DNA from 4 places in the Telluria sp. ZT3P39 genome. Region 3 is predicted to be linked to each of the others. Evidence: predicted binding sites of a transcription regulator. Region 3 holds the regulator's gene; each other region holds the start of a gene.
What was found. Region 3 encodes sigma-54, which starts transcription at its own class of promoters, with help from an activator protein. Its sites were predicted from a motif close to TGGCANGNAANCTGCTTT; they were not measured.

Region 1 (4,184 bases), on a different contig from region 3:
CGCTCGCGCGACATCACGCCGCACATGAAGAACGTCAAGGCGGCGGTGCTGACGGTGGGCGGCTGGTTCGATGCCGAAGACCCGGCCGGCCCGTTTGCGATCCATAAGGCAGTGGGGAAATATAATCCCGGCACGTCCAACGCGCTGGTGATGGGACCCTGGGTGCACGGCGGCTGGGCGCGCAGCGACGGCGCGCGTTTCGGCAACGTGTCGTTCGACGCCAGGACCAGCGACTACTTCCGGCGCGAGATCCAGTTCCCCTTCTTCGAGCAGCACCTGAAGGGCGTCAAGCCCGCGCGCATCCTGCCTGCGGTGACCGCGTTCGAGACCGGCACCAACGTCTGGCGCACGTATGCCGCCTGGCCGCCGGCGCCCGCCAAGGCGCGCACGCTCTACTTCGGCCCGAACGGCACGCTGGGCTGGCAGCAGCCGGCGGCTGCCGGCGCGGGCTACGACGAGTATGTGGCCGACCCGCGCAATCCCGTGCCCTACATCGGCTACGCGGCGCTAGGGGTGCCGCGCGAATACATGGTCTCGGACCAGCGCTTCGCCGCCACGCGGCCGGACGTGCTGGTCTACCAGAGCGAGGTACTGGACGAGGACGTGACGATCGCCGGGCCGGTGGCGCCGAAGATGTTCGTGTCGACCACCGGCACCGATGCGGACTGGGTGGTCAAGCTGATCGACGTGTATCCGGCAGCGTATCCGACACCTGGTGTGGAGCGCAAGGGCAACGACGTGGGACCGCCGGCGATCAACATGGGCGGCTTCCAGCAGCTGGTGCGCGGCAATCCGCTGCGCGGGAAATTCCGTAACAGTTTCGAAAAGCCGGAGCCGTTCACGCCGGGCAAGCAGGAGGCGCTGTCCTTCGAGCTGGGGCAGGTGAACCATACTTTCCGGCGCGGCCACCGCATCATGGTGCAGGTACAGAGCTCGTGGTTCCCGCTGGTGGATTTGAATCCGCAGACGTTTACGCATATTCCGTCGGCGAAGGCTGAGGATTTCAGGAAGGCGACGCAGCGGGTGTACCGTGCGCCTGGGGCGGCGTCGGGCATGCAGGTGTTCGTCATGCCGTAGGGTGGGCGGCTTCGCCGCCCGCGCGTTCAAATCACGTTAATGTTTCGGCACCGTGGTTCATCCCCGTTCGTTGAACGCGCGGCCGGCGGAGCCGGCCACCCTACCAAGCGCAGCGCGCACCGCGCGCCTGACCGTGGTCGCAGGAATCAGGTCCACGGCCAGCTTGCGCAGGCGCTCCGCCTCGGCATGCCGCCCGCGCTGCCCGAGCACCGCCAGCACCTGCCGCACGTCGTTCGCATAGATGTCGATCTGCGACGGAATATACATGGTGCGTCCATGCTGCCGGCGCCAGCGCGAGAACGCCTTCATCAGGAAGCGGCTGCGCTCGCGGATGGTCTCTTCGGGCGCGGGCAGCAGGCGTTCGGCCAGCGCGTAGTCGCCGGCGGCGATGATGGCCGGCAGGGCGATGTCGGCGCAGGCGAGCAGCAGGGCGGGATCGGCGCGCTCGAGTTGCACGCACAGGGCATGCGTCTCATCGCTCTTTCCCAGCTCGTCATTGATGGCCACCACGTCGTGGAACAGCCCGCGCTTGCCCTGGCCTGCCAGCAGGAGGGCCATGTCGCGTTGGCGCACGGCTTCCAGGGCTTCCAGTGCGGGCGGATATTCCTGCCCCAGGTCGGCCCACGCATACAGCGCATACGACAGGCGCACGCCGTACAGCGCCGGATCCTGTTCCAGTGCATGGTCGTGGAACCACTGGAACTCGCGCAGCGCTTCCTCATGCTGGCCGTCGCCCGCCAGTTCGCTGGCGGCGTCCAGGCGTGCCTGTGCATCCATCGTCACGCCCCGATCCACGGCAGCCCGGCCTTGCACCAGCCGCTGATCGTCTTGCGGTGGCCGTCGGCATCGCGGTCGCCCTCGAAGCCTTCCAGGATGTCGTAGGATTCGGCGAAGCCATGCTCGGTGGCGACCCGCGCGCCGTGGCGCGAGCGCACGCCCGAGCGGCACAGGAACAGCAGCACCTCGTCCTTGCGCGCGACCTGCTCGAGCTGCGCAGCGAAGGCGGGATTGGGCTGGCCGCCGGGATAGGTGGCCCATTGCACCGCCACGTGCTGGGACTCGGGTACGGCGGCGCGGCCGACCCAGTCGCGCTCGGCGTTGGTGCGCACGTCGACCAGCTTGGCGCGCGGGTCGAGCTGGAGCAGGGCGAACGCTTCTTCGGGCGTGACCGCGCCGGCATAGGGCTGGCCGGCGGCGCGTTCGCGGGCGGCGGCAAGAATGGCCTCAGGTGTGTTCATGATGGTTGTTCCGTCCTGGACAAGAAAAAGCGTTGCACCAACTTGGTTCGGTGTATCCTGCGCTGCGATGGTGCACGGTCGCCGCATTTGCACCAAATCGGTGCATGCATGCACCGGGGCACAGGCACCGGCTGATGACGATTGTATGGCCAAATATGCAGGCTTCCAACGAAGCTTATGGCATTTGCTCATAACGACAGCTTGGCATAGTTCATGCTTTGAAGTACACCATGTGGTCGCGCTACCGAGGATGTCGAGCGCGGTCCCCCCTTTTCAATCAGGAGATACGAATGGCAAAGACGGCTGCAGACGTAGTGCAAATGATCAAAGACAACGAAGTCAAGTTCGTTGATTTCCGCTTCGCCGATACCCGCGGCAAAGAGCATCACGTGACCGTTCCTGTCTCGCACTTCGACGAAGACAAATTCGAGTCGGGCCACGCCTTCGACGGTTCGTCGATCGCCGGCTGGAAGGGCATCGAAGCCTCGGACATGCTCCTGATCCCGGACCCGCTCACCGCCAACATCGATCCGTTCATGGAAGAGACCACCCTGTTCATGCAGTGCGACGTGATCGAACCGTCGGACGGCAAGGGCTATGACCGCGACCCGCGCTCGATCGCCAAGCGCGCCGAAGCCTACCTGAAGTCCTCGGGCATCGGCGACACCGCCTATTTCGGCCCGGAACCGGAATTCTTCATCTTCGACTCGATCCGCTGGAAGATCGACATGTCCGGCTGCTTCGTCAAGATCGATTCCGACGAAGCCTCGTGGTCGACCGACAAGGAAATTGAAGGCGGCAACAGCGGCCACCGCCCGACCGTCAAGGGCGGCTATTTCCCGGTCCCGCCGGTCGACAGCTTCCAGGACATGCGTTCGGAAATGTCGCTGATCCTCGAATCGATGGGCATCCCGGTCGAAGTGCACCACCACGAAGTGGCCGGCCCCGGCCAGAATGAAATCGGCACCAGGTTCTCGACCCTGGTCGAGCGCGCCGACTGGACCCAGAACATGAAATACGTGATCTGGAACGTGGCCCACAGCTACGGCAAGACCGCTACCTTCATGCCCAAGCCGATCAATGGCGACAACGGCTCGGGCATGCACGTGCACCAGTCGGTCTGGAAAGACGGCAAGAACCTGTTCGCCGGCGACGGCTATGCCGGCCTGTCGGAAACCGCATTGTTCTACATCGGCGGCATCATCAAGCACGCACGCGCCCTGAACGCGATCACCAACCCGGGCACCAACTCGTACAAGCGCCTGGTGCCTGGCTACGAAGCCCCGGTCAAGCTGGCCTATTCGGCCCGCAACCGTTCGGCCTCGATCCGCATCCCGCACGTGGCGAACCCGAAGGGCCGCCGCATCGAGACCCGCTTCCCGGACCCACTGGCCAACGTCTACCTGTGCTTCGCCGCGCTGCTGATGGCGGGCCTGGACGGCATCCAGAACAAGATCCACCCGGGCGAAGCGGCAACCAAGGACCTGTACCACCTGCCGCCGGAAGAAGACAAGCTGATCCCGACCGTCTGCGCTTCGCTGGAAGAAGCGCTCGAAGCCCTGGACAAGGACCGCGAGTTCCTGACCCGCGGCGGCGTGTTCTCGGACGCCATGATCGATGCCTACATCGAACTGAAGATGCAGGAAGTCCAGCGCTTGCGCATGACCCCGCACCCGGCCGAATTCGACATGTACTACTCGGCGTAATCGTTCAGGCAAGCCGGCTGTCGCGCCCAGGCGTCAATGGGTGTAAGCAGCGGTAACAAACGCGGGGAAAGCGAGGGCTTTCCCCGCGTTTTTTCATGCTTGATGTATAGTCGGGCCGGACTACAATGACTGCACGTTTATTGTGCAAATTAATTTCTGATGG
Region 2 (4,184 bases), on a different contig from region 3:
GCACGATCGCCACCTGCTGCGCGCCACCACCGACGAATTCATCATCGTCGCCGACGGCAAGCTGCAGCCCTTCGACGGCGACCTGGACGACTACAAGGAATGGCTGTTCAAGACCAAGCTCGGCAAGGGCACGGTCACCCTGCCCACCATCGCCCCGGCGACGATCACGGCGGCGGCGACCGAGGCCAGGGCCGCGCTGGCCGCGGCGGCGCCGGCCGAGCGCAAGGACCAGAAGCGCGTGGAAGCCGGCGAGCGCCAGCGCATTGCCGCGCTGCGCAAACCGATCGAGAACCGGGTCAAGCGCCTGGAAGAACAGATGGCCAAGCTCAACGAGAAGAAGGCCGGCATCGACGCCGCGCTGCTCGACCCGGCCGTCTACGAAGCCGGCCAGAAGGAGCGCCTGAAGACCCTGGTGGCCGACCAGGCATTCGCGGTGCGCGACCTGGAGCAGCTGGAAACCGAATGGATGACGCTGCAGGAACAGCTCGAAGGCCTGGCCGCTTGACCAAGGCCAGGCTGGCCGCTAGGCTACCTGGCGCGGCTCGGCCGGGGCCAGCGACATCAGGCGGTCGATGTCGATCAGGATCAGGCGCCGTCCCTTGATGGTCCCGAGGCCGATCAGGTAGTCGGCATCGGCCTGGGCGCCCGGCAGCGGCGCCACCTGTTCCGGATGCAGCCGCACTACGCCCGTCACCCTTTCCACTACCACCCCCACCACGCCGGCCGGGACCCGCACGACGATCACGTCGGTGCTCGGATCGGGCCTTGACAGCTCCGCCGAGAAGGCCGCGCGCAGGTCGACCACCGGCATGATCACCCCGCGCGAAAGCGCCACCCCGCCGACGATTTCCCCATCGCTCGAAAAGCGTTCGAGCGACTTGAACAGCTTGAGCTCCTGGACGGCGGCATAGTCGAGCCCATATTCGAGCCCGCCGAGGGTGAAACCAAGGAACTGCTGGGGTACGGCTAGCGGTTGGTTCGACATGGTGCTCCCTTTCATCGGCATCACCAATGCTAAGGGCGTGGCCTCTTGGGAATGTTGACTGTAGTCAACTAGTGCAGCCTCCAGAAACAACAAGGCCCGGTCGTGTTACCGACCGGGCCCTGGACGCTTCGACACTGCCGGGGGCAGTGCGGGTGCTTCCCGATTACTTGCTTGCCTTGCGGCGGCGCACTGCCGCCATGCCGGCCATCGCCAGGCCGAACAGGGCGATCGATGCCGGCTCAGGAACTTGCGACGAGGTGATGCTCATGGTGGCGTTCTGGGTGGTCAGCGACCAGCCTGGATAGCCCCACGAATTGGTGAACATGCGCATCGAGACTGCCAAGTTGCCCGACTGGTCGATGGCCATCAGCAGCGCATTGAGTTCGGTCAACTCGGCAGCGCCGAAGTCGCGGGTCTGGGTCGACCAGCTATGCGTGGCGCCGGCCAGGTGCAGGTTGTACAGGTGGTTTTCGCCGTTGTACAGGCCGACGTAGACGCCGTTGCTCGGATCCTGGCCGCCCCAGCCCTGGTCGACCAGGGTGACCGAGCTGGTCAGGTTCGATACGTAGTTGGTGCCGGCGGCGAAGGTGACGCGGCCCAGTTCCTGGTTGCCGCCCCGCTGGAACGAACCGGCCGGAGCCGTGGTTTGCACGACCGATGCCGATGCCGATGCTGCGGCGCCTGCCAGGATGACGGAGATTGCGAATGCTTTCAGGACGTTCATGGTGTTCTTCCGATTGTTGGTTATGGTTGTTGTCGCCCTACCCTATTAGCAATCATCGTGCCAGCAGGAAAATTTCCTTTACATTCAACAACATAACCGATCAGGCCAAAATATTTCCCAAGTGAATGTAAAGTTTCTCGACAGATTTAATATGCGGCATTGCAACTTTAATCGGCAGACTATTCCGGGTGGGTGAGCCGTGCGTGGGAGAGCCGCTGGCTTGGGTATAGTCGGGCCATGTCCAGCCCTCGTACCTATCCCACTACACCGGACGGCCGCTATTTCGTCGTGAAAGGACGCCTCTGGCGCACCAGTAACCCGGAACTCGCGCCGGACGAACGACAGCGTTGGGTGAACCGCCTCATGGATGCGCGCAGGCAGGTCGGCGCCGCCAGGAAAGCGGGCGACCCAGACTTGGAGCACGGCGCGCGGGCCGCCGTGGATGCGGCCAAGCGCGCGCTGGGAGAGCGCGGGCCGGTGTGGTGGCATGACGGCGCCCCGGACTTCAACCGCCGCTTCGTCGCCAATACCCCGTATGCCGGCTGGTACGCCGCGCTGCCCGATAGCGCGCCCTGAGATTGATTCCGCGATCCTTCTGTGACAACATCGAATCACTCATCGGCTCTCCCTTCCAGGTCCGCACAACAATGAAAAGAATGCCCGGCTCTTCTCCCATGACGCTCGCGCTCGACAACGTGCTGCTCGACACCAGGGCGCGCCAGCTCGGCGGCTGGCGCCGCGGCGGCGCCGAATTCCTGTATTTCGGCTTCAAGAATGCGCGCGCCTGCCTGTTCGTCGGTCTGTTCTTCGCCGCCATGATGCTGACCCCGCGCGCAGGCCTGTTCGGCATTCTGCGCTACGACGTGCTGCTGCTGGTGGCGCTGGCGATCCAGCTGTGGATGGTCCGTTCCGGACTCGAGACGATGGACGAGCTCAAGGCCATCTGCCTGTTCCATGCGGTCGGCTTCGTGCTCGAGGCCTTCAAGGTCTCCGGCAGCATCCAGTCCTGGAGCTATCCGGATGCCGGCTACACCAAGCTGCTCGGCGTGCCGCTGTTCTCGGGCTTCATGTATGCGGCCATCGGCAGCTATATCGTGCAGGCCTGGCGCCTGTTCGACCTGCGCATCCGCCACCATCCGCCGCACTGGATGGCCTGGACCATTGCGATCCTGATCTACCTGAACTTCTTCACCCACCATTACATCGGCGACTACCGCTGGTACCTGGCCGCCTGCGCGCTCGGTCTTTACTCGCGCACCATGGTGGTGTTCCGCCCGCTCGACCGCGACCGCAAGATGCCGCTGCTGCTGGCCTTCGTGCTGATCGGGTTCTTCATCTGGCTGGCCGAGAACATCGGAACCTTCTGGGGCGTGTGGCGCTACCCGAACCAGCTGGGCGCCTGGTCCAGCGTTCACGTGAGCAAATGGAGCTCGTGGTCGCTGCTGGTGATCATGACCTTCACCATCGTCGCCAACCTCAAGCACATCAAGGAAAAAATCCACGTCGCGCGTGCCTGACAGGCGCCGGCGCCGAGGATGCGCCTAGCCGGCGGCAGGCGCCGTGGCGCTGTCGGGATGCACCAGCAGCGCGCGCGCCAGGTCGGCCGGCTCCATCTCGACGCCCGCCATGTCGGCGTTGAAGTTCACACCGGCGCGCATGCCGTCGTCGTGCATGCCGCGCAGCCAGGTGTCGACGAAGTCCTCGAACGCGATGGCGGCGGGCCGGTAGGCCGCCCACTCGCCCTGGGCGTGGCGGCGCGCATCGGCTTCGCTTGACCAGAAGACCAGCACCTGGGTTTCGCCCTCGTTCGACTGGCAGCATGCCCAGCCCTCTTCCGATTGCAGGCCCCAGGCCACGCCGCTGTCGCGGACGGCGGCAATGAAGCGGTCACGGTCGGCCTGCGGGTCGGCATTCAGGTGCAGCGTCATGGTATTCCTTTGATGGGTTGGTGGTTCAGGCGTCGGCCGGGCCGCTGGTGCTCCAGCTGAAGGCGCCGGTGCTGCCGGAGAACAGCAGCTCGGCGCCGCTGGCGTCGCGCAGGCGCGCCTTGAATTCGCGTGCCGGCAGGGCATGCATGCTTTCCGCTTCCGGCTCGACGTCCAGCGCCCGCACCGTGATCTCGCCGGCCACCGCCTGGATGTCGGCGCCGGCCACCGCGCTGTGCTGGGCGCGCTGCGCTTCCAGCCTGGCTTGGCAAGCCACGCCCGCTTCCTGCTCGGCCTCGATGTCCTTGAGCTCCTGCGCAAAGGCCGACATCTGCTTGAGCGCGGGGGCGACGCCGGCGGCCAGCTTCTTGAACATCGGCTGCTGCTCCGGCGTGAGCACCAGCTCGCCCTTGCGCACGCGCCCGGCCAGCTTGACGTAGCTGGCCACCTCCGGCTGGGCCGACAATTCCTGCATCGCCGTGCGGCGCTGCGCGGCCAGCTCGCCGAACTGCTTGATGCGCTCGCGGATCATGCCGATCGCCGCATCGAT
Region 3 (4,184 bases):
GCCTGCCTGGTACGTCGATCGTCCTGGTCGGCGTGCCGAGCGTCTCGGCACTGACGGGTGCCATTGCGTTTGGCATGCCCCTATAGGGCGCACTAGGGCCTGCGCTTTGGCAGTGCAGGCCCTTGCTCGAACCAGGCCACATCGAATAGACGCGCCGGCATCGAAGTACGAGCCGGATCAACCGTGTTTCTTGCTACAGGTGCCGCAGCGGATGCGCGTAATCAGGCCAGACCGGCTCGAAGAATTTCGCCACCATCTCCGGCGTGACTTCTTCCAGCGTCGCCGGAGTCCACTTGGGCGCATTGTCCTTGTCGATCACCAGCGCCCGCACGCCTTCGAGCACCTCGCCGTGTTCGAAATTGTGGCGCACCAGCGAGCGCTCCATGCGCAGGCAATCGGCCACGTCGAGCGCGGCGCCGCGCTGCAGGAGTTCGCGGGTGACGCACATCATCAGGGGCGAGCGCTGGCGCATGGCTTTCAAGGCTTTTTGCGCGAACGGGTTCTCGTCGCGCGCGAGCGATGCCATGATGGCGGCCACCGAGGAAGCGCCGAAATGCGCATCGATGACCGCGCGCTGCGCCTGCAGTTCGCTCGCGCCGGCAGCACCCGCACACTGCGCGGCAAACGCGCGGATCGCTGCCGGCAGATCCGCGCCCGCAGTAGTATCCACCAGCGCCATCAACTCGCCCATCTTCTCGCCCGGCACGAACAGGTCGGCCAGGCCCACGTAGATCGCGTCGGCCGCGCCGATCGTCAAACCGGTGAGGCCCAGGTACTGGCCCAGCTGGCCCGGCGCGTGCGACAGGAAATGGCTGCCGCCGACATCGGGGAACAGGCCGATATTCACCTCGGGCATGGCGACCTTGCTGCGTTCGGTGACGATGCGCAGGCCGCAATCGGGGCCGCCCTGGGCGATGCCCATGCCGCCGCCCATCACCACGCCATCCATCAGCGCGATATACGGCTTCGGGTAGAAATGGATCAGGTGGTTCAGTGCGTATTCTTCGGTGAAGAAGTCTTCCAGCAGCGCGCTGCCGCCAGTCGGCCCCACATGCCCCATCTCGTGGAAGAAGCGGATGTCGCCGCCCGCGCACAAGGCTTTCTCGCTCGAGCTGGTGATGACGACCGCGTCGATGCCGGTGTCATGCTGCCAGTCGCGCAGGATCGCGGTGAGCGCGCGCACCATGTCGAGCGACAGGGAGTTCAGGGCCTTCGGCCGGTCGAGCGTAATGACGCCGGTGCGGTTGGCGACGCGGGTCAGGACGGTGTCGGTCATGGGATGTGCTGTGATCGAAAAAACATCCATTTTACCGAACAGTCGCGTGCACGCGAAGCCTGTTGGATGCAAAAAGGGCGTCCCCTCAGACGCCCTCGCTGTCATTGCTGCTGCGCGTATTTACGCTGCGGCTGCTTCGCCGAGATCCGGCAGGCGCTTGTGCGCCACGTGATTATGATTTTGCAGCATGGATTTATGCTTGATGACCTGGCGGTCCAGCCTGTCCATCAGCGTGTCGATCGCCGCGTACAGGTCTTGCGCGGCACTGGCCACATGCAAAATTTTTCCTGATACTTGCAGGTTGATCTCGGCTTTCTGCCGTTTTTCTTTTTCGGTGAGATTATCGATGGCGAGGAACACGTGGGTGTCGATCACGTGATCGAAATGGCGGGTAATGCGCTCGAGCTTATTCTGAACGTATTCACGAATTGCGGGAGTCACTTCAAGATGATGACCACTGATAGTGAGGTTCATACACACTCCTTTGAAATGTCGCGCTGCCCGCGCCACAAGGTAGGTGTGGGCAGTGCAGTTACAGAGACTTGCGGAGGCTGACGGGAGGAATCTTGAGCGCCTCACGGTATTTGGCTACCGTCCGGCGCGCAATGACCATACCTTGTTCCCCGAGCATTTCCGCGATCTTGCTGTCGGATAGAGGGTTCTTAGGGTCTTCTGCTCCTGTCAATTGCGCAATAAGCGCGCGGATCGCCGTGGAAGATGCTTCTCCCCCCGCTTCGGTGGCGACGTGGCTTCCGAAGAAGTATTTCAGTTCAAACATGCCGTGGGGGGTCAGCATGTATTTCTGCGTTGTAACGCGAGAAATCGTGCTCTCGTGTAGGCCTAGTGTATCAGCAATCTCGCGCAGCACAAGCGGACGCATGGCAACCGCGCCATGGCTGAAAAAGTTGCGCTGGCGCTCTACAATCGCCTCCGCCACACGCAAAATTGTATCGAAACGCTGGCGCATATTCTTGATCAGCCACTTGGCTTCCTGCAGCTGCGCGCCCATCTGGCTTTCGCTTTTTCCCTGCTTGAGCAGGTTGGCGTAGAGTGAGTTGACGCGCAATTTCGGCATCACGTCCGGATTCAGCATCACCGACCAGCCGCTCTTGGCGCGGCGCACGATCACGTCCGGCACCACGTAGTCGGAGGTGGCAGACGCAAAGGCCGCGCCCGGATGCGGATTGCACTGGCGGACCACGGCCTGCACTTCGCGCAGGTCTTCGTCGTCGCAGTCCAGCGCCTTCTTGAGCTTGGTGTATTCGCGCTGTGCGAACCAGCTCAGGTAGCCTTCGACGATCTTCAGCGCCAGGCGCCGCGTCACCATCGGCACGCCCGGCATGCGGCGGATCTGCAGGGCCAGGCATTCGGCCGCGCTGCGGGCGCCGCAGCCGAGCGGGTCCAGGCTCTGCACCAGCGCCAGCGCGCAGCGCAGCTCGTCCATCTCGATCTCGAGTTCGGCGGGCAGGCGCGCGTGGATGTCGTCCAGCGGCTCCTCTAAATAGCCGTTGTCGTCGAGCGCATCGATCACCAGTTCGGCCAGCGCGCGGTCGCGCACGCTGCAGCCGGTGGTGCGCACCTGTTCGGCCAGGTGCTCGCGCAGCGACACGCTGCAGGCTTCCAGCTGCGGACGGCCGTCTTCGTCGTCGCCGCTGCGCGCGCCCCCGCCCTCGCCGCCCCAGTCGCCGTCAGGCTCGCCGCGGTCGCGGTCACCGTCTTCGAAGCCGTCGGCCTCTGGCTTGGCGCCCTCGCCTTCGCCGCCTTCCTGTGCCGGCTGCGCGGCCGGGGCTTCGCCGCTGGCGGGGGCGCTGTTGATGGCGCCGTCGGCCAGCAGGCGCACCGAGTGGTCGAGCGGATCGTCGAGGCGTTCGAGCAGCGGGTTATCGGTCAGTATCTGCTCGAGCTCCTGGTGCAGTTCGAGCGTGGACAACTGCAGCAGGCGGATCGACTGCTGCAGCTGCGGCGTGAGCGCCAGGTGCTGCGAAGTGCGGAGTTGCAGGGACTGTTTCATGGTCACATGCGGAAGTGTTCGCCGAGGTAGACGCGGCGCACCGACTCGTCGGCGATGATGTCGTCCGGACGGCCCGAGGCCAGCACCGCCCCCTGGTTGATGATGTAGGCGCGGTCGCAGATGCCGAGCGTCTCGCGCACGTTGTGGTCCGTGATCAGCACGCCGATGTTGCGCTCTTTCAGGAAGCGCACGATGCGCTGGATCTCGATCACGGCGATCGGGTCCACGCCGGCAAACGGCTCATCTAACAGCACGAAGCGCGGGTTGGTCGCCAGCGCGCGCGCGATCTCCACACGGCGGCGCTCGCCGCCGGACAGCGACAGCGCCGGGCTCTCGCGCAGCTTCTCGATCTGCAGCTCGGCCAGCAGGGTGTCCAGGCGCTCGTTGATCTCGTCCTTCGACAAGGCCTTGCCCTCATCGGTGCGCTGCAGTTCCAGCACGGCGCGGATGTTCTCTTCCACCGTGAGCTTGCGGAACACCGAGGCTTCCTGCGGCAGGTAGGACAGGCCCAGCACCGCGCGCCGGTGGATCGGCAGGCTCGAGATGTCGGTGCCATTGATGTCGATCGAGCCGGCGTCCGACGGCACCAGGCCGACGATCATGTAGAACGAGGTGGTCTTGCCGGCGCCGTTCGGGCCCAGCAGGCCGACCACTTCGCCGCAATCGACCTGCAGCGAGACGTCGCGCACCACCAGCCGCTTGCCATAGCTCTTTTGCAATCCCTTGACGATCAGGGTGCTGCAGCCTTCGCGCACGCTTGTCGAGGCTAGCGTCATTGCTTGCCGCCTTCTGCGGCTGCAGGACGGCGCGGGGCGATGATCAGGGTGCCGCGCCCGCCGCCAACCTTGCTCTGGCCGCTGGCGTCGTTGCGCACCTGGGCGACTTCCTTGCGGTTGT
Region 4 (4,184 bases), on a different contig from region 3:
CCTTCCAGGTAGGCCGCGTCGAACGGCAGGGCCATCGGGCCGGCGGCTTCCAGCATCAGTTCGGTCAGCGTCTGCTGGATGTCGGTGCCGCGTACCTTGAGCACCGAAGCTTCCGGCCCCGGCGCCTGGTTGGCCTGGGCGAGCACGCGCAGCACGGTCATTTCCAGGGCCATCAGTTCGATCTCGAGCGCGCCCACCTTGGCCGCGAACAGCGGATCCGCCAATAGCGGACGGCCGTTCTTCTGTTCGCGCCGCGCCAGGCGCTTGAGGAAGGCCAGCTCGCGCTTGCTGCGCCCGACCGCGGCGATGCCGGTGCGCTCGTGGCCGAGCAGGTATTTGGCATAGGTCCAGCCGCGGTTTTCCTGGCCCACCAGGTTGGCGGCGGGCACGCGCACGTTGTCGAAGAAGACTTCGTTCACTTCGTGGTCTTCGTCGAGCATGATGATCGGGCGCACGGTGACGCCGGGCGCATGCATGTCGATCAGCAGGAAGGAGATGCCTTCCTGCTTGCGCACGGAACTGTCGGTGCGCACCAGGCAGAAGATCATGTCGGCGTGCTGGGCCAGCGTGGTCCAGGTCTTCTGGCCATTGACCAGGTAATAGTCGCCCTCGGCGTCGGCATGGCGGACCGCGGTGGTCTTGAGCGAAGCGAGGTCCGAGCCGGCGCCCGGCTCGGAATAGCCCTGGCACCACCAGTCTTCGCAGGACAGGATGCGCGGCAGGAAATAGTCTTTCTGTTCCTGCGAGCCGAAGGCCATGATCACCGGGGCCACCATGTCGATCCCGAAGGGCATGATGCGCGGCGTACCGGCACGCGCGCATTCTTCCTCGAAGATATGGCGCTGGATCGGCGTCCAGCCAGGGCCGCCGAACTCGGCCGGCCACCCGGGCGCGACCCAGCCCTGCCGGGCAAGGATCTTGTGCCAGCGCACGAAGTCGTCCTTGTTCAGGCGCAGGTGCTTGAGCACCTTGGCTTGCAGGTCTTTGGGAAGATGGGAATCGAGGAAGGCGCGAACCTGGTCGCGAAAGGCCAGGTCCTCGTCCGAGTAATGCAGGTCCATGTCGTCTCCTTGTTATTGGGCCGCCTGGAATAGCACGACCGTTCACAAGGATTGTACCGCAATCGGACAGAGCGCCAAGTGGAAACACCGGCGCTCATGCAGGGCGGGCAGCGCCGCCCTGCGGCAGATCAATTAACGGTTGCGGCGGCGCGCTGCGCCTACGCCCAGCATACCTGCCAGCATCAGCGCCAGGCTTGCCGGTTCAGGCACGTCGACTGCGTCGGCGCCTGCACCTGGCGTCACGCTCACGCCGGCGCCAGCGCCGGTACCGATGCCGATGCCGTTGCCTGGAACGGTGACGCTGACCGCGCCGTTGCCCGAAGCGCCTGCGCCAGGGATCACGGTCGCGCCGTTCGAGCCTGCCGAGCCGTTCGAGCCGCTGGCTGCGCCGCCGCCTGCAGTGGCGGCGCGCGAGACGAGGGCTTCCTGGACCACTGCGCCGTCAGCCGAGCCGACCAGCGAGACGCCGGTGCCCATGGCCGCTGCCATGATGGCCATGTTCGAGCCCAGCAGGTAGTCGCCTGCGATGCCGCGCTTGAAGAACATGGTGGTCTGGCCGTTGTCCTGAGCGATCGAGGCGGATGCCTTGCCGTCCAGGATGTCCGCCAGGGTGGCTGCCGACGACGAGCCGGCCGAGTGCGCAACACCGCCGATGAGCTTCAGGCCGCCTTCGAGGACACCGGAACCGAGGACATCAACCCCGTTGCCGGCGGTCCAGCCGGACAGGAAAGTCGGTGGCGCGGAAGTGCTCGACGAAATCGTATCAGCGTGGGCAGCACCTGCGCCAACCATCAGCGCAGCAATAACGAGGTGACGAATTGTCATGGGATTAACTCCTAAGTTGAAAATCAATTATTGTTCTTACAACGTAGGATTATCCTAACATACATAGAAAAATTACAACAGGATTGATACCTCAACCGTGCGCGAGGTACGAGGCGGGAATAAGCCCCGCGTTTTGGTAGGAATCCTCTTACGCGTATATGGGCTAGTTAACGTAGCCTGCCCTTTTTTCTTGCGGAATATGCAGTTTGAGTGGGAAATTCCTTCGAAATGCACGGCGTCGTCCACCAGCAAGTAGGAAAAGGGAACTGTTGAGTTATCGTAGTGCAATAAGTGTGTCGCTGACCGTCCTACAAGAATCCCGCCGGCGCCGCGAAATTAACAACATTTTTTTTGCACCGGGGCCTGCGCGGGATGCCTTACACATCGAATCGGCATGGGGCGAAACGACAATGGCCGGCCTGCGCATGCAGGACCGGCCATTCTGTCGAGCGCGCCGGCGAAGCCGACGCCGTTCTTAGTTACCGCGGGGCGAGACCATGTAGGGCATGGCGCGCGAGGCCATGCGGGAGTCAAGGCGCAGCATCCCGACTTCGTCCGCCAGGATGTTGGCGGCTTCCTGCAGCAGGATATCCTTGGCGTCCTTGGCCGCCTTCTCGGCTGCCAGCTCGGCCTTCAGGTCGCGTTCGTCGAACTGCAGGCCGTCGTCCTGGCGTGGCGCGCCGCGCACCGCGACGGTGGTCTTGCCCGGCCTGGTCGGCGCCGGCACCTTGGCGCGCGCTTCCTTGCCCCCAGGGCTGGTCGCCGGTTCGTCGCTTGCGGTGCCGGTGGCGCCTGCCAGGCGTGCTTCGCGCAGCTTGGAGCGGGCATCCTGGGCGTCGCGTTCCTTGCGGCGCACGGCTTCGTTCAGCGAGATGGCGTTTTCCTTGCGCACCTTCATCACTTCGGCGATGTCTTCCTGGAGGAACTGGAATTCCTTGTCCTTGGCGATGCGCGCTTCGTGGCGCTTCTGCAGTGGCGCGATCAGCTCCTTCAGGTCGCCTGCCGCGGCGAAGCTGGCCGGCTTGATCGCCACCCATGGCAGCGCATTGTCATAGGACGACTCGCCGAAGCTGTCGGTATCGGACAGCACCGGCAGCTTGATGTCCGGCGTGACGCCGCGCAGCTGGGTGGTGCCGCCATTGATGCGGAAGAACTGGGCGATCGTCATCTTCAGCTCGCCGTAGCGCACTTTTTCGCCCGGCGAGAAGCGGTCGAGGTCGATCAGGGTCTGGACCGTGCCCTTGCCGAAGCTCGGCTCGCCGATGACGAGGCCGCGGCCGTAATCCTGGATGGCGGCGGCGAAGATTTCGGATGCCGAGGCCGAACCGCGGTTGATCAGGACGCCCACCGGGCCGTCCCAGGCCAGGCCTGCATTGGTGTCCGATTCGACTTCGATGCGGCCCTGGGCGTCGCGCTGCTGTACCACCGGACCCTTGTCGATGAACAGGCCGGTCAGTTCGATGGCTTCGGTCAGCGAGCCGCCGCCGTTGTTGCGCAGGTCGATCAGGACGTTGTCGACCTTGTCCTTCTTGAGTTCGCCAAGGATGCGGGCCACGTCGCGGGTGGCGCTGCGGAAGTCCTTGTCGCCGCGGCGGCGCGCCTCGAAATCGAGGTAGAAGGTCGGCAGCGAAATCACGCCGACCCGGCGCTTGACGCCGCCGTCCTTGACTTCGATGATCGACTTCTTGGCGGCCTGCTCTTCCATGCTGATCTTCTTGCGCACCATCGACACGCTCACCGGCTTGGCGTCGGGGCCGGCGTCGCCAGGCAGCACGTCGAGGCGCACGGTGGTGCCCTTCTCGCCGCGCACCAGCTGCACCACATCGTCGATGCGCCAGCCGAGCACGTCGGTCAGGGCGCCATTGCCCTGGGCCACGCCGGTAATGCGGTCGCCCACCTTCAGCTTGCCCGACAGCGCGGCCGGGCTGCCCGGCACGATCTCGCGGATGATGGTGTATTCGTCGCGCGTCTGCAGCACCGCGCCGATGCCTTCCAGCGACAGGCGCATGGCGATGTCGAAGTTGTCGGCCGAGCGCGGGCCCAGGTAGTTGGTGTGCGGCTCGATGGCGGTGGCGTACGCGTTCATGAACATCTGGAACACGTCTTCGTTGTTGAGCTTGCGGATGCGGCCGACGTAGTTCTCGTAGCGCTTGTCGAGCGTCTCGCGAATGCCCTTGTCGTCCTTGCCGGCCAGCTTCAGGCGCAGCCAGTCGTTCTTGACGCGCTTGCGCCACAGGTCGCGGATTTCTTCTTCGGACTTGGCGTACGGCGCTTTTTCGCGGTCGAGCTGGAGCGTCT

Region 1: glnA (type I glutamate--ammonia ligase) is a predicted target of sigma-54. The motif match lies at 2,518-2,535, and genes of this name have one in related genera.
Region 2: AC56LR_RS18980 (PEP-CTERM sorting domain-containing protein) is a predicted target of sigma-54. The motif match lies at 1,755-1,772, and genes of this name have one in related genera.
Region 4: AC56LR_RS06665 (PEP-CTERM sorting domain-containing protein) is a predicted target of sigma-54. The motif match lies at 2,085-2,102, and genes of this name have one in related genera.

What each region holds. Positions count from the first base shown of each region.
Region 1 covers NZ_JCASIH010000003.1:174,532-178,715, forward strand. Annotated here, with positions in the region: gene AC56LR_RS04900 (CocE/NonD family hydrolase) at 1-1,077, shown strand, start outside; gene AC56LR_RS04905 (hypothetical protein) at 1,135-1,860, opposite strand; gene AC56LR_RS04910 (rhodanese-like domain-containing protein) at 1,857-2,315, opposite strand; gene glnA (type I glutamate--ammonia ligase) at 2,606-4,021, shown strand; gene AC56LR_RS04920 (DUF4124 domain-containing protein) at 4,181-4,184, shown strand, end outside.
Region 2 covers NZ_JCASIH010000027.1:43,505-47,688, forward strand. Annotated here, with positions in the region: gene AC56LR_RS18970 (ATP-binding cassette domain-containing protein) at 1-505, shown strand, start outside; gene AC56LR_RS18975 (chemotaxis protein CheW) at 524-985, opposite strand; gene AC56LR_RS18980 (PEP-CTERM sorting domain-containing protein) at 1,149-1,709, opposite strand; gene AC56LR_RS18985 (hypothetical protein) at 1,947-2,285, shown strand; gene AC56LR_RS18990 (DUF817 domain-containing protein) at 2,384-3,226, shown strand; gene AC56LR_RS18995 (DUF2750 domain-containing protein) at 3,251-3,637, opposite strand; gene AC56LR_RS19000 (flagellar assembly protein A) at 3,663-4,184, opposite strand, start outside.
Region 3 covers NZ_JCASIH010000015.1:1,364-5,547, forward strand. Annotated here, with positions in the region: partial or broken gene AC56LR_RS14705 (Ig-like domain-containing protein) at 1-86, shown strand, start outside; gene AC56LR_RS14710 (enoyl-CoA hydratase/isomerase family protein) at 194-1,276, opposite strand; gene hpf (ribosome hibernation-promoting factor, HPF/YfiA family) at 1,397-1,750, opposite strand; gene AC56LR_RS14720 (RNA polymerase factor sigma-54) at 1,809-3,287, opposite strand; gene lptB (LPS export ABC transporter ATP-binding protein) at 3,290-4,063, opposite strand; gene lptA (lipopolysaccharide transport periplasmic protein LptA) at 4,060-4,184, opposite strand, start outside.
Region 4 covers NZ_JCASIH010000004.1:225,558-229,741, forward strand. Annotated here, with positions in the region: gene AC56LR_RS06660 (acyl-CoA dehydrogenase family protein) at 1-1,061, opposite strand, end outside; gene AC56LR_RS06665 (PEP-CTERM sorting domain-containing protein) at 1,194-1,886, opposite strand; gene AC56LR_RS06670 (carboxy terminal-processing peptidase) at 2,362-4,184, opposite strand, start outside.